DNA from 2 places in the Caballeronia sp. GAWG2-1 genome. Region 2 is predicted to be linked to the other one. Evidence: riboswitches for the same ligand, from Rfam matches in the RefSeq annotation. Region 2 holds a riboswitch; the other holds the start of a gene.
The links. Region 2 has a riboswitch for manganese ahead of NCR98_RS00785 (sodium:calcium antiporter). Riboswitches for the same ligand answer to the same signal wherever they lie in the genome.

Region 1: another riboswitch for manganese. It lies ahead of mntP (manganese efflux pump MntP); the one in region 2 lies ahead of NCR98_RS00785 (sodium:calcium antiporter).

Annotation. Positions count from the first base shown of each region.
Region 1 is NZ_JALQDD010000040.1:496,041-503,670, forward strand. Features, by position in the region: gene NCR98_RS29240 (PQQ-binding-like beta-propeller repeat protein) at 1-1,136, shown strand, start outside; gene NCR98_RS29245 (glycoside hydrolase family protein) at 1,143-2,042, opposite strand; gene NCR98_RS29250 (ester cyclase) at 2,708-3,154, opposite strand; yybP-ykoY riboswitch at 3,240-3,407, shown strand; gene mntP (manganese efflux pump MntP) at 3,422-3,991, shown strand; gene NCR98_RS29260 (CoA transferase) at 4,040-5,416, opposite strand; gene NCR98_RS29265 (hybrid sensor histidine kinase/response regulator) at 5,614-7,630, opposite strand, start outside.
Region 2 is NZ_JALQDD010000002.1:83,758-91,387, forward strand. Features, by position in the region: gene aceK (bifunctional isocitrate dehydrogenase kinase/phosphatase) at 1-990, opposite strand, end outside; gene NCR98_RS00770 (MerR family transcriptional regulator) at 1,015-1,437, opposite strand; gene NCR98_RS00775 (MBL fold metallo-hydrolase) at 1,561-2,634, shown strand; gene NCR98_RS00780 (ABC transporter substrate-binding protein) at 2,641-4,236, opposite strand; yybP-ykoY riboswitch at 4,436-4,589, shown strand; gene NCR98_RS00785 (sodium:calcium antiporter) at 4,721-5,731, shown strand; gene NCR98_RS00790 (flagellar protein FliT) at 5,858-6,157, opposite strand; gene fliD (flagellar filament capping protein FliD) at 6,167-7,630, opposite strand, start outside.

The DNA of each region.
Region 1 (7,630 bases), on a different contig from region 2:
CGAATGGCGCGATCTACGTGGTCGGCATGTCGAAAGACACGTCGGGCAAGTATCACCAGCGCATTCACGCGCTCGACATCACGACAGGTGCGGAACTTTTCAACGGTCCGACCGAAATTGCCGCGTCGTATCCCGGCACGGGCGCGGGCAGCGCGAATGGCCGCGTGAGCTTCGATCCCGGCCAGTACGCCGAGCGCGCTTCGCTGTTGCTGCAAAACGGCGTGGTCTATACCGCGTGGACATCGCATTGCGACATCATGCCGTACACCGGTTGGGTGATCGGCTATAACGCCAGCACGCTGCAGCAGGCAAACGTGCTCAATCTCACGCCGAACGGCCAGATGGGCGCGATCTGGATGAGCGGCGCGGGCCTCGCGTCGGACGGCACGTCAATCTATTTCCTCGATGCCAACGGCACTTTCGACGCCACGCTCGACGGCAACGGCATGCCGATTCATGGCAATTTCGGCAACGGCTTTCTGAAACTCGGGACTTCGCCCGCCCTCGCCGTCACCGATTATTTCCAGCCGTCGAACACGGTGAACGAATCGGCAGCCGATGAAGATCTGGGTTCGGGCGGCGCGCTCGTATTGCCCGATCTCGTCGATGCGGGCGGCACGACGCATCATCTCGCGCTCGGCGCGGGCAAGACATCGACGATCTACGTGGTCAATCGCGACGCGATGGGTAAGTTCGATTCGAATGCGGATCACATCTATCAGGAGATCGTCGGGCAGATTCGCGGCCCGATGTTCGCCATGCCCGCGTACTTCAACAACACCGTTTATTTCGGCTCGATTGGCGACAGCATCAAGGCGTTCGGCATCGCGAACGCCGCCTTGTCCACGACGCCGACGAGCCAGACCGCGAACAGTTTCGGCTCGCCGGGCGCCACGCCGAGCGTGTCTGCGAACGGCGCGGCGAACGGCATCGTGTGGGCGGTGGAGAATGGCACCATCGCCGTGCTGCACGCCTACGACGCCAGCAATCTCGCGCGCGAGCTTTACAACAGCAATCAGGCGGCGGGCGCGCGCGATCAGTTCGGGCAGGGCAACAAGTTCATTACGCCGATGATCGCGAACGGCAAGGTCTATGTGGGGACGCGCAACGGCGTGGGCGTGTTCGGTTTGCGGTGATGCTTGTCATGGACGCGGATTGGTGGCGATGAATTGCTTCACGGCGGCGTAGGCGGGCTTGGGCGTCTGGCCGTCGTCGAGGATCACACCGTAAGGTCCTTCGCCGCCAGGCGGATCGTCGTAGAGCTGGTAGATCTGCAAGGATTCGATGTCGTAGCGCACCGCGATCGCTCTCAGGCCGCCGAGCATGTCGTTGGCAAGGAAGGCGGCCGCTTGCTGATCGGTGCCGAAGTCGGGCCGCACGCCCATTTCATTGATCCATACCGGCTTGCCGAACCGGGCAAGCGCGCCGATGACGTTGTAGCAACCCGTGCCGCCGCACGCGTGCTCGATGTTGCCCTGGTCGGAGTACCAGTGCCATGCCGTGATGTCCCACGTCACGATGGGATGCCCGCCCGAACCGTCCGGCTGTGTGCCGTTCGCGAGCATCGTCACGAAGCCGTACTGCATCCACGCATTGCCGCCCATGACGATCTTGCCCGACGGGTCCATCGACTTGATGCCGGCGATCATGCCTCGGATGACGCCACGCGCAATCTGGAACTTTTGGTTGTCGAAGTCCGTGGGCCGCACGCCGTCCACCCATCCGGCGACCGTTGCCGAGCCGAGTTCGTTGGTCACTTCGTAGTAGGCGTAACGCTGCACACTCACGACGTCGCGCGCGAGCGCATAGGCCGATTGATACGCGGAGTCTTCATCGGCAAAATCGATGCCCATCAAGATCACCGGGTACACCGTCACCCCACCGGCGGCCAGCGCGTTGGCTACATTGGCGAGACGCATGGCGGTTGATTTGCTATACACCTCGTTGCGATACAGTTTGATGCCGAGATCCTGAAGCTGCGCTAATTGTCTAGCGGCGCCAGCGAGATAATAGACATCGCCATAACTGTTGTGACCGTTCATTCCGTAGAATAAATCGCTGGCGACGGGATTTATGGCGGCGGACGCGGCGTGATGACGATAGCGTGAATTATCGACGCTCGATGGCACGTTAGCGCTGTCCGAACCACCGCAAGCGGTTAATAACAGACTTGCTGAAAAGATCGCAGGCAAAACCGGTTTTGTGTTTCTGCAAAAACTAATTAAGCGATGAGCGATTTGCATAATCCAAAACAAGCCGATGACGTGTGCTCGCTTATGTCGCGGAAAATTAAATTCATTCGCGGACGCGAAGACAGGTGAATAGCGCGATGCTGATAACGCGAAGCGCAAGCGGGGCCGCGTCTTTTGCCGATGGAAATGGCGCGGTGCGTCGAGAAATATAGACGGTGACAGACGGGATAATCAAGACTTAATCGCGTCACTTTCACGAGCCGCGCTTATCTTTGCGAGATAATCGAAGAGCGGAGGATGTAATCTTAATGGCGACAGCGATTCAGGCTTCAGAAGGAAGCGTGTTGCGAGATTTATTTGGTCGGAAAAATTAAAGCTGAATAGTCAGCGGGCAATGCGCGGCGCATTTGAAAATTGAAAATTCGCGACGCGCCGCCCACGACGTGTTGGAAAGAAAGATAAACGACGTACGCTTCAGACTTTTCTCGTTTCAATCGACTTCGCGCGTTCTCGAATTACGCATCCGATCCAATACCGCGCGGCACTTCGCCAATTTGCCGAAACACGCTCAACCAGTCTTCCAGATGCCACGTCTTCGACACACGGTCATCGCGTATCTCATGGAACGAGTGAATGGCAAATCGAACCGGCTTCGATGTCGCCGCGATGCCCATCAACGGACCGGACTGCGTACCGCTCACTTCCGCGCGCACGCCGACGCGATTGTCCTGCGTGAGCATGTCTAGAATCTCGATGCGCATGTCAGGCAGCGCAGCCGCCATCTCCGCGAAGATGGGAATCATCTGGTCGGGACCGGCTTTGAAGCCGGCCGGCTCAGGCAGATATTCCCAGTCCGACGTCACGGCTTGGCGCAGCAGGTTCACGTCCTTTTGCGCGAAGGCGGCGTAAAGACGCTCGACGGCCGCGCGGGCTTCTGACTGGGTGATGTGTTCTGCCTCCATGGTGCCTCCTGAGCGTTAGGGATGCGGCGTTGCAACCCACTTTAACCCAATGGTCCGGATCGGGTGATCTGTCGTGTTAAGCTCGCATTTCTTCGTTGGGGAGTAGCCGGCTTTCCCGCCCGGGAAAGCGTCCATGTCAACACGCTCGGTCTTTCGACCGTGGCATGGGCAGCCGTCACAGGTTGGCAAGACCATCGACAGAATGCGCTTCCGGTCGGGCGCGCCTTCTGTCCTTGTGCTTGCCCGACCAGACCAGAGCGCTACTCGATGAACCTCGCTTCCACCGTATTCCTTGCTTTCGCCATGTCCACCGACGCCTTCGCCGCCGCCGTGGGCAAAGGCGCGAGCCTGCATAAACCGCGCATCGGCGAGGCGCTCAAGGCGGGAGTCATCTTCGGCGTAATCGAGGCGCTCACACCGCTCGCCGGCTGGGCGCTCGGCCGCGCCGCCGCGCAATACGTCACCGCGTGGGACCACTGGATCGCTTTCGGCCTGCTTTTCGTGCTCGGCGCGCGCATGATCCGCGAAGGCTTAAGCAAATCGGCTCACGAAGAAGAGAAGCCCAATTCACATTCCTTCTGGGTGCTCGCCGTCACGGGCTTTGCCACCAGCATCGACGCGATGGCGGTCGGCGCGGGCCTCGCGTTCATCGACGTCGATATCTTCTCGACCGCCGCGACCATCGGCTTCGCAACCATGCTCATGGTGACCATCGGCGTGATGGTCGGACGGCTGGTCGGCGCGACTATCGGCAAGCGCGCGGAGATCTTGGGCGGGCTGATTCTCATCGGCGTGGGCAGCGTGATCCTTGCGGAGCATCTGGGTTACTTGAGTTGATGCGAAGTTCTGCGTGTCGCGTTAGAAAGCGCCGCCCAAGCCACGAACTCACCACTTCGCCTCATCCGTTCCCGGCGGCACCGATGGCCTCGCGTAACCCGCCGGCGTGCGCTCGAAGCGCGCGCTCGGCGTGACCGCGCGCAGCATGCCGAAACCCGATTTGCTTTCCTCGGTGTATGCGGCGATGTCCGGCCGCGCCGTCTTCAACCCTCCGTCGATACGTCCAAGCCCGCGCAGCCAGTGTCCCGTCTGTGCGAGCGAAACCTCCACGTGCCAGCTACCGCCTTCCGTTTGTTGCTTCCATAGCGCGGCGGCCGCGCCGAATGCCATCAGAAAGCCGCTCGCCATGTCGAGCATCTGCATGGGCAGCGCTCGCGGTTTGCCATCGCCCTGCGCTTCGCCTTCGGCGGCGTTGAAGCCTATCGCGGTCTGCACGAGCGAATCGAAGCCACGCCGATCCGCCCACGGACCTTCCGTGCCATAAGCCGACAAGGACACGTACACGATGCCCGGCCGCCGCGCCACCAGCGCCTCGGGCCCGAAGCCAAGCTCGGCGATCCCGCCCGGCCGATAGCCTTGCGAGAAGACATGCGCGTCATCGATCAGCCGCCACAGCGTCGCGCGACCGTCCTCCGTGTGCAGGTCGAGATGCGCGGAGCGCTTGCCGCGACTCGTCTCGGCGATAGCGGGAATGTTCGGCAGATGCGGCGAATTCACGAGCATCACGTCCGCGCCGAACGAGGCGAGCGCTCGACCGCCCGTGGGACCGGCAAGGATGCGCGTGACGTCCAGCACGCGGATATCGGTCAGCGGGCGCGCGTCATTGTCGAGCGCGGGCAGCGCGAGAGGCGCGGCGTCGCCGATACGCGTGATTTTCAGCAACGGCTGCGCGGCGATGGCTTTGGCTTGCGGCGTCGCATCCCATTCTTCGAAGCTGCGCAGCATCGTCACGACGAGGCCGCGTTCGGCGCACGCGGTTTCGTAATCGTTCGCGCGCCATTCGAGCAGCGCGCGTTCGGCATCGGCGCGCGTGGCGCTGTGCGGGTCGAGACCCAGCACGCGCAACGCGCCATCCTGATGATGCTCGAAGTTTGCGTGTATGCGCACGTAGCCATCGGCCGTGCGGTAGAGGCCCGAGAACTCGCCCCAGGTCTCGGGTTCGGCGCCATCGACCGTGAACCAGTCGGTGCATTCGACGGCCGCGTGCGTCATGTCGACGCTCACGCGCTGGCGGTCGACGCCGCGCGCATGAGCCAGCTCGGAGGCCGCGAGCGCTGCCGCCGCGATGGTCGATTGCGCCGCTTCGCCCACGGCGAACGATGACGGAAACACCGGGTCGTGTCCGGGTAGATCGACGAGGTGGAGGGCATCGTCGGGAAGGCCGGCGAGTTGCCAGAGATTCGTAAGCGTTGCGAAAGAAGTCATGGCGATGAGTGCGCGCGGGTCAGCGATGACGCATTGTCGCGCCGATTGATTGAGCGCGCACGTTGCGCTTGTCTAAAGCGCGTGGATCAGCGGAAAAAGTGGTCCGCGAGGCGGCGCAGGCGGTCGCGACTTGACGCCGACGGCTCAACGCTTGGCATAGGCCCGCAGGATGCCCAACGCCAACCGCCCGCACACCTTCACTTCCCCGCCATCGCCAACACGCGCTCCAGCTCAGGCAAATCCACCGGCTTGACCAAATGTGCGTCGAACCCGGCCGCCCGCGTGCGCGCCATGTCTTCGTCGGAACCAAGACCCGTCATTGCGGCGACGATCACACGCTTGCCTTCATCGCGCATCTGACGAATGACGTCGAAGCCCGTCATGCCCGGCATCGATAGATCGAGCAGCACGACTTGCGGACGCGTCGTCCCGAACGATGCTAGCGCTTCCGGGCCGTCATACGCCGCGCGCGCCGCGTGACCGAGCATATCGACGAGCAAGGTCATGCTGTCGGCTGAGTCGCGATTGTCGTCGACAACGAGCACGTCGAGCTGACGGCTCGCCACCGCATTCGGCGCGGAAGGCGGCATGATGCCCTGCGTGGGCGGTTGCGCGAGCGGCAGCCACAAACTGAACGCACTGCCCTTGCCAGTGCCGCCGCTCTTCGCCTCGACGTGGCCGCCATGCAATTCGGCGATCGCTCGAACCAGCGTGAGGCCGATGCCAAGCCCGCCTTCATCCGGATGCGCGCCCGGCGCATGCTCCTGCACGAAAAGATCGAACACGGAGGCGAGCGCATCGGCGGAAATGCCGCGACCCTGATCCGTCACGCGCAGAAGCGCCGCGCCGCCGCGTGGACCGATTTCCAGCCGGATGGTCGACTCGGGCGGACTGAATTTCGCCGCGTTGTTGAGCAGGTTATTGAGCGCTTGCACGAGCCGCGTCGGGTCGCCATTGACGAAGAGGCGCTGGCCGCTGTCGTCCACGTCGAGCCGCTGCCCGCGCGCCTCGAAAAGCGGTTGACTCGCTTCGACACTCAGGTGCACGACATCGGCGATATCCACGGTCTCGGTCGCGAGCCGGATCTTGCCGGAACTCACGCGGCCCGCTTCGAGCAGATCGTCCACCAGCTTGGTCAGATGCGCGAGCTGCCGGTCGACGATATGGCGGCTGCGAATGACATCGGCATCGTCGGAAGCCTTTAGCTTGAGAATGCTCACCGCGTTGCGGATGGGCGCGAGCGGATTGCGCAGTTCATGGCCGAGCAACGCGAGAAACTCGTTCATGCGGCGGCTCGACGCCTCGAGTTCTTCCAAACGCCTGCGCGCGGTCATGTCGCGCGTGATGGCGACGAAGCCTTTTTCGCGGCCATCGGCGGCGGGCAGCGCGCTCAGAATGACGTGCGCCCAGAACTCCGAGCCATCCTTGCGCGTGCGCCAGTCCTCGTGTTCCGTGCGGCCGCGTTCCGCCGCGAGACGCAAGTCGTCGCCAGGACGGTCGCGGCCCTGTTCGTCCGACAGATAGAAGAGCGCGAAATGCCGGCCGATCGCTTCTTGCGCGGTGAAGCCGTAGAGCGCGCGCGCGCCGTCGTTCCACGAACGGATGATGCCGTCGTGGTCGAGCATGCAGATGGCGTAGTCGCTCACCGAATGGATGAGGAGCCGCAGGCGTTCGTCCGCTTCCGTCGCGCGGCGGCGATCCGTGATGTCGTGGATGAAGCACGCGAACTGCCGCTGCCCGTCGAACCACACTTCGCTGATGGTCAGCTCGGCGGCGAATTCGCTGCCGTCGCGGCGCAGCGCATGCAGTTCCACGCGCGTGTTCATCATGCGCGCCTCGCCGGTGGCGAGATAGCGCGTGAGACCGGCGCGATGCGCATCGCGATAACGCTCCGGCACGATGAGCTGCGCGAGTTCGCGGTCGAGCGCCTCTTGCGCGCGCCAGCCGAAGAGGCTGGTTGCGGCCTCGTTCCAGTCCACGACCATGCCGGCTTCGTCCATGGCGACGAACGCAATATGCGCGTTGTCGAGCACGGTGCGGCGACGACGCATGGCATCGGCAAGCTTTTTTTCGTATTCGATACGTAACGACAATTCGACCGTCAGGTCCGCATTTACGCTTTGATTCTCTTGCAGGAGTTTGCGGTTCTCCTGCGCGATTTCCTCGCGTGCAAAGGTTTCCGCAATGCACGCGCAAAACGCGTTGAGAATGGAG
Region 2 (7,630 bases):
GATGCCGGGCGCCACGATGAAGCGATCGCTCGAATGTTTCAGATGATGCAGCAGGTCGCGATAGAACAGATTCTTGCCCTGCTTCTGCAAGCCCACCGAGGTATAGATTTCGGCCTTCGGCTTGCCCGGCATGATGCTGCGCAAGAACTGCACATACGCGGACGGCACTTCCATGTCGACGAGAAAGTACGAATGCGAGAAGCTGAAGATGACGAGCAACTGCTCCCGGTTCAAAAGCACGGTGTCGAGCGCCAGCAAGTGCGGCTGCGTGTGACGGATGGCAACCGCGAACGGAAGTAAGGCATCGCCATTGATGATGCGCCCGACGACATATGCCGCCTTGTTGCGAAAGAACAGCGACGAGAGCACGTGAATCTGAAAGTTCGGCGCGGGCGTGAGTTGGCCAAAGGCCTCTTCGATTGCATCCACCACGCAATGCACGTCGCGCGGCAAATCCTCGAACGAAGGCTCCAGCTGAAAGTTCGTGACGATGCGTTCGAGCGTGGCCTGCAGCCCGTCTTTCTCGGGGTAATACGCGCGATACGTCGGCTTGGCGGCGGGCTCGTCGTTCTCGATGTATTCCGTCGAAATGGCGGGCCGCACGAAGATGAAATCGTTGTTGAAATACGAGCGATGCAGGATCTTGCAGCACACCGAGTTGAAGAACGTCTCCGCGCATTCCGGCTGCCGATGCGTCGTCAACAAGCCGATGAAGTGCAGCTTGATCTGCTGCCAGATTTCATCGTCGATGGTCTCGGCTTCGTACTCGTCTTCCAGCGACGTCACGCATTCCGCGACGCGATCGTCATAAGACGCGATGCGGTCGCGTGCGCGTTGCGCGAGCGCTTGCCAGTTGCCTTCCTCGAACAGATGCTTCGCCTCGACTGCCGCTTCGCGAAAGACGCGGTAATGGCGATCGAAGCCTTCGAGTATCGTCTGCGCGACATCGAAACCTATTTGCGACGAGAGCAGCTTGGGGAAGTGATTCATGTCGGCTGGGCGTCTCGTTGGCCATCATGCGGCTTTGGCTCTGCGGGCGCGCTTTTCGACGCCAGCGGCAAGGAGCGCGCGGCCTTGCTTCTCGTATGTTTCGAGTTCGGCGAGTGTCGTGGTGAGATCGACGAGTTGCCGCTCGAGCACTTCGCGATGCGCCGCGATGGTATCGACAAAAGCCTGCAACTGCCGCGTGCCGCCCGTGGGCGAGTCGTACAAGTCCAGCAGCGTGCGAATCTCCGACAACGTAAAGCCGAGCCGCTTGCCGCGTAGCGTGAGTTTCAGGCGCGTGCGATCGCGTGACGAATACACACGCCGCAGGCCGTTCGCGCCTTCGCGCTCGGGCGCGAGTAGACCGTGGTCTTCGTAGAAGCGAATGGCGCGCGACGTGATGTCGAACTCGCGCGCCAGTTCGCTGATGGTGTAGTGAATGGCTTGAGTCATTGCCGGCGCCGGAGCACGTGATCACACATGCGACGTTAGAATGAGGTTTACGTTATCGTCAACCTGGCGAAATTGCAACGTGGCTTGAACCCGCATTCATGCACACTTCAGAGGCGCAAAAGAATGAACGCACTCGAACATCAACTCGATTATGTTTTTGCCGACGAATTGCCCGAAGCGGGGCGCGTGAAGGAAGTCGCGCCTGGCCTTTACTGGCTGCGCATGCCTTTGCCGTTCGCGCTCGATCACATCAATCTGTGGCTATTGCGCGATGAGATCGATGGCGTGCAGGGTTGGACCATCATCGATTGCGGCATCTCGAACGAAAATATTCGCGCGAACTGGGAAAGCGTGTTCGACAGCGCGCTCGACGGCTTGCCTGTGCTGCGCGTGATCGTCACGCATTGCCATCCGGATCATCTCGGTCTTGCCGACTGGATCTGCAAGGGTGGCGACAAGGCACGCTGGAACGTGCGTCTCTGGATTGCGCTCGGCGAGTATGCAATGGGCCGCGTGATGGCCGCGGGCGATGGCTCGAACGCGGGCGGCGAGCGCGCGGCGAAGCACTTCGCGGCGCATGGTCTAACGGACGAGGCATCGCTCGATGCATTGAGAAAGCGCGACAGCTATTACCCGACGCTCGTGCCTTCCATCCCCGCCGAGTTCCGCCGTATCCGCGATGGCGACCGCATCGCGATTGGCGGACGCGAATGGCAAATCATTTCGGGCTACGGTCATTCGCCCGAACATAGTGCGCTGTATTGCGCGGCGGACAAGCTGCTCATTTCCGGCGATATGGTTTTGCCACGCATCTCGACGAACGTGTCCGTGTTCGCTATCGAGCCAGAAGGCAATCCGCTTGCGCTATATCTCGAATCGTTGGGACGCTACGAACACATGCCCGCCGATGTGCTCGCCTTGCCTTCGCATGGCAAGCCGTTTCGCGGCGTGCTCACGCGTATCGGTCAGTTGCGGGACCATCATCGCGCGCGGCTTGCGGAAGTGGTCGAGGCGTGCACGCAGCGTCCGTGCAGCGCGGGAGATATCGTGCCGATCATGTTCAAGCGCAAGCTCGATATCCATCAGATGACCTTCGCACTTGGCGAAGCGCTCGCGCATCTGAACTTGTTGTGGCTGGATGGCACGCTTACGCGCGAGACGGGCGAGGACGGGGTGATCCGGTACTCGCCCGCTTAGAACTCGTTACTGCACCAACACAGCCCCGAAGTTCTGCCGCCCGAACGGACTCACGTTATAGCCGCTGACGTTGGCACGCGTGATTGCCGCCGCAGTCGGATAAACGAGCGGAATCCACAGCGCCTGATCGTGGATGATCTTCTGCGCGTCCACATAAGCCTTCGTGCGTTTCGCGACGTCGGAGGTGACCTTGCCATCCGCGATGAGCTTATCGAGTTGCGGGTCGCAGAAGCGCGCGAAGTTGATGCCCGACTTCACCGCATTGCAACTGAAAAGCGGCGAGAGGTAGTTGTCCGGATCGCCGTTATCGCCGGCCCAGCCCATGAAGAGCATGTCGTGCTGGCCCTGCTTGGCTTCCTTGATGAGTTCGCCCCACTCGATAATCTTCACCTGCGCCTTCACGCCGATCTTCGCGAGATCCGCCTGCAGCAGTTCGGCGCCAGCTTTCGGATTCGGGTTCAGCACACTGCCGTTCGGACGCACCCAGATGGTCGTTTCGAAGCCATTGGGCAAGCCTGCATCCGCGAGCAGTTTCTTCGCGGCATCGGGCGAATACTTGTACGCCGCGATGTTCTTGTCATAGCTCCACGTGTTCGGCGGATACGGGTTCACAGCGGGCGTTCCCGTGTTTTCGAACACCGTCTTCGTATAGGTGGTGCGGTCGAACGCCATGTTCAACGCCTGCCGCACCTTCGGGTTATCGAGCGGCTTCTTCTGCGTGTTCAGCGCGACGAACGCGGTCATGAATGCGGGCGTCTCGCTAACCTTCAGCGACTTGTCCTTCTTCGCGTCGAGCACGTCCTGCGGCTTCGGCGACAACGCGATCTGACATTCGCCCGCCTTGATCTTCTGCGCGCGCACGGCGGCGTCCGGCGTGATGGCATAAATCAGGCGATCGATTTTAGGCTTCGGCCCCCAGTAGCTCTGATTCACGTCATAACGGATCACCGCGTCTTTCGTATAACTCTTGAGCACGAACGGACCGGTGCCGACAGGCTTGCTGTTCAGATCGACTTGCTGGTTCGCTTTCAGCAGCTTGTCCGCATATTCCGCCGAGTAGATCGATGCGAAGCCCATCGTGAGGATCGGCACGAAGGTCGCGTTCTGCTCGTTGAGTTCGAACTTCACCGTTTTGTCATCGACCTTGGTCACGGCCTTGATGAGCTTCACGAGACCCATCGATTGCGCATGCGGAAAGCCGCTCGCGCCCGCGATCTTGTGCCAGGGGTTGCTGTCCGACAACATGCGCTCGAAGGTGAAGACGACATCGTCGGCATTGAGCGGACGCGTTGGCTTGAAGTAGTCGGTGGTCTGGAACTGCACGTTCGGACGCAGATGGAACGTGTAGGTGAGACCGTCGCTGCTGAGCTCCCACTTCTCGGCGAGCGCGGGCGCGACTTTCTTCGCGGCCTCGTCGTATGACACGAGCGTGTTGAAGATGACATCCGCCGACGCGTTGGTCGTGACGAGCGAATTGAACTGCACGACATCGAAGCCGTCCGGGCTCGATTCTGTGCAGATGGTGAGCGGCTTGGCCATTGCGATAAGCGGCGCGACGGCGAACGTCGCGGCGATGGCGGCAGCGAAAAGTGTGTTGCGCATGAGATCTCCCGTGACCCGGCTGGTCACATTACGATTGTTCTTGTGGCTGGTTTTACCCTGTGCGCGTGTGGCGAGCAAGTAGCGCATCCGCGCGGCTAGGTTAGCGAAGCGCTCGCCGCTCGACAACGAATCGTTGCGCATACGCTTATGCCTCGAACGCGCCGTGCGGGTTGCCGAACCGGGCGGCTCAGGCTACACTGCCCCGGTCTTTGGGGAGTAGCCTTCCTTCCATCAGCGAAGGAGAACGCGTCAACATCCTCGGCCTTGCTGCCGTGGCGCGTTCGACCGGTCGGTGCTGTCGCATCCGGCGGTTTGGCGAGACCATCGATGCGCTTTGTCGTTCTTGGTCGGACGGCGCATGGCGCATCGTGGTTCGCTGAACGTCCGACCGTGGAATCATCGTGTCCCCACAACTACAAAAATCCCTGTCTCGCTGCGCGCTCATTCGCGCATGCGCGTTGCATCGTTTCCCGCGAGGTGCCGCATGACGATGCTCTTCGTCGAACTCGCGTTGATGCTCGCGGTCATTCTCATCGCATCGGAACTCTTCACCAATGCGCTCGAACATCTCGGCGAACGGCTCGGCATATCGGAGGGCGTGACTGGATCGCTGTTCGCGGCGGTCGGCACGGCGCTGCCGGAAACGACCGTGCCGATCATCGCGCTGCTGGGCGGCACGGCGAGCCGTTCGGTTAACGAAGAAATCGGTGTCGGCGCCATTCTCGGCGCGCCACTCATGCTCGCGACGCTTTCCACTTTCCTGATGACGCTCGCGGTCATCAAATCGCGTGGCTTGCGCGGCCGGATCATGCCCGAGCGCAGCGGCTTCACGCGCGACCTGAACTTCTTTCTCGTCGCGTTCCTGATTGCGGCCGGCGCCATGTTCGTGCCGCATCATGCGTGGCAGGTGCGGGCGATGTTCGCGGTCGGCCTCGTCGGCTTATACGTGATCTACGTGATCACCACGTTCAAGGCATCGGCGAGTCTTGTCGAAAGCGGACACGGCACGGAAGCGCCCGAGCGTCTCTTCATCACCCGCGTGGGTTTGCCGAACGGTATCGGGTCGATCATGCTGCAGTTCCTGATCGGCATCGTGCTGCTCGTCGGCGGGGCGAAGGGCTTCATCCACGGTGTGGAAGGCGTGTCGGCGGCGCTTGGCATATCGCCGCTCTTGCTCTCGCTCATCATCATTCCGATTGCGACCGAACTGCCGGAAAAGGTGAACAGCATTCTTTGGGCGCGACGCGGAAAAGATACGCTCGCGTTCGGCAACATCACAGGCGCGATGGTATTTCAGGGCACCTTGCTGCCGGGCATCGGCATCATGCTGACGCCGTGGGAGCCGCGCGTGGAAGTGCTGACCGGCGTGCTGATCACGCTCGCGGCGGCGGCATGGCTGCGCTTCAACGCGCGCGGCAATGGCGTGGTGTTGTGGGCATTGCTTGGCAATGGCATCTTGTACGCGGCTTATCTGACCTTAACCCTCGGCCGCTGAAGCCTTCGAGCGACGCAAATAAAAAATGCCCGCGCGAGGCGGGCATCAAGAGCGAAGCGCCGCGTCATGTCTGACGCGTTCTTCTCGTTGTTCTTATTAAGGTTATCGGCGCGTGCCGGAAAAACTTTAGAAGCGCGCGGCTTGTTGATATCGTCCGGCGGCTTTCGCCTGATCCATCGACTTGCGGTACGCCGTCGACAGCATGGCTTGCGCGGCGTTCGCACGGCCCATCGTTGCTTCGATGCTCGCCTGAATCCGGCGAATGGTCGCGAGCGATTCAGCCGGCTGATTCGCTTCCACGGCCATCAGGAGCGGCGTGCGCGCCTCTGTGAGTTCGGCCGCGCGCGCCCAGTTTTCTTCGTTGACCGCTGCTTCGATCGCCTCGGTCAGTGCCCAGGCGTGTTGAATCATTTCTTGCTGGTTCATGATCGTTCCTTACGACTTGTTGCTTGCCAGCGCGCCCGCGCTGTTGGTGCCGCCGAAGAGCGCGGTCAGGTAGCTGCCCTGCGTCGCCATCTGCGACATCAGCGTGTTGAGCGCGGTGAACTGATCGTTGTAGGTCGTGGTCAATTGCGCCGTGTAGGAAGCGAGCGCGGTTTGCTGGTCCGTGATGCTCGAAAGATCGGCGGTGAGCGCGGTCGTGCGCGTATCGACGATACCGCCTGTCGCGAGAAATCCGGTCAGGCTGTTGTTCAGTTGCGCGGCTACGCCCGTGCTCGAATTGAAGAGCGATGCCACCGCGCCCGAGTTGCTCGACAATGCTGCGGTCAGCGCGTCTTCGTCGGTCTTGAGCGTGCCGTCCGGTTGCAGCGTAATGCCGATCGATGCGAGGTTCACCTGGCTCGTGCCGGAACCCACGCCCTTGGCAATCGTGCTGGAAAGGGCGTTGCGAATGGTGTTCATCATCGAGTCGCCGAGCAGCGCGCCGCCTTGCGAACCGGCTGCCTGGGTCGAGTCGAACGAAGTCAGCGACGCGGCCGTCGTGATGAAGTTGTTGTACGCGGTGACGAAGCCATCGATGGCCGTCTTCTGCGTGGCCGTGTCCTGCGCGATGGTCAAGGTCTGGGTCGTGCCGACCGCATCCGACGTGAGATTCAGCGTCACGCCGGACAGCGCCGTCGTGACCGCATTGGTCGAGCTGCTGGCAGGCGTGCCCGCGATGGTGAAGTTGGCGTCCATGCCGGCCGTCGTCTGCGTCCAGTTCGACGAGCTGATGGCCGTCTGCGCCGGAACCGCATTGCCGTTCGAGTCTGTCGTGGCGGCGCTCAACGTCGATGCCACGTTGAGTTTGGACAAACCGTTGTCGTCGGGCGTCGTGCCGTCGGACTGCATGTTCGGCGTGACCGCCACGGTAATGCCGTTGGCCTGGCCCGTCGACGCCGAGCGCAGCACGAGGTGCGCGCCATCGGTGCCGTTGACGACCGCCGCCGTGATGCCGGGGTTACCGCTTGCCTTGTTGATCGCGGACGCAATGCCCGCGAGCGTGTTGTTCGAAGAGTCGATGCTGATCGACATGTCCTTGCCGCCCACCGACAGCTTCATCGTGCCCGTGCCGAGTTGCGCGGTGCTGGTGAACGCGGTGGAGGTAAGCGATTGCGAGGTGGCGATGTTGCTGACCGCGACCGAATAAGTGCCCGCGACCGCGCCGGTGCTGGCCGTGCCGGTCAGACCCTTGCCGCTGCCGGTCGCCGTGAAGGCGCCGAGCGTCGTGCCGTCCGCGAGCGAACTCACCGAGCTTTGCAAAAGCGACAGCACGGACTTGAGCGTGCCGACCGCGGTGAGCTGGGTGTTGTCCTTGGTTTGCTTGGCTGTCAGCGCATCCGTCTGTCCGGCGACCTTCGCGTTGACGATGGCGGTGACGAGCGAGTTCACATCCATCGTGGAGTTGGTCGAGCCACT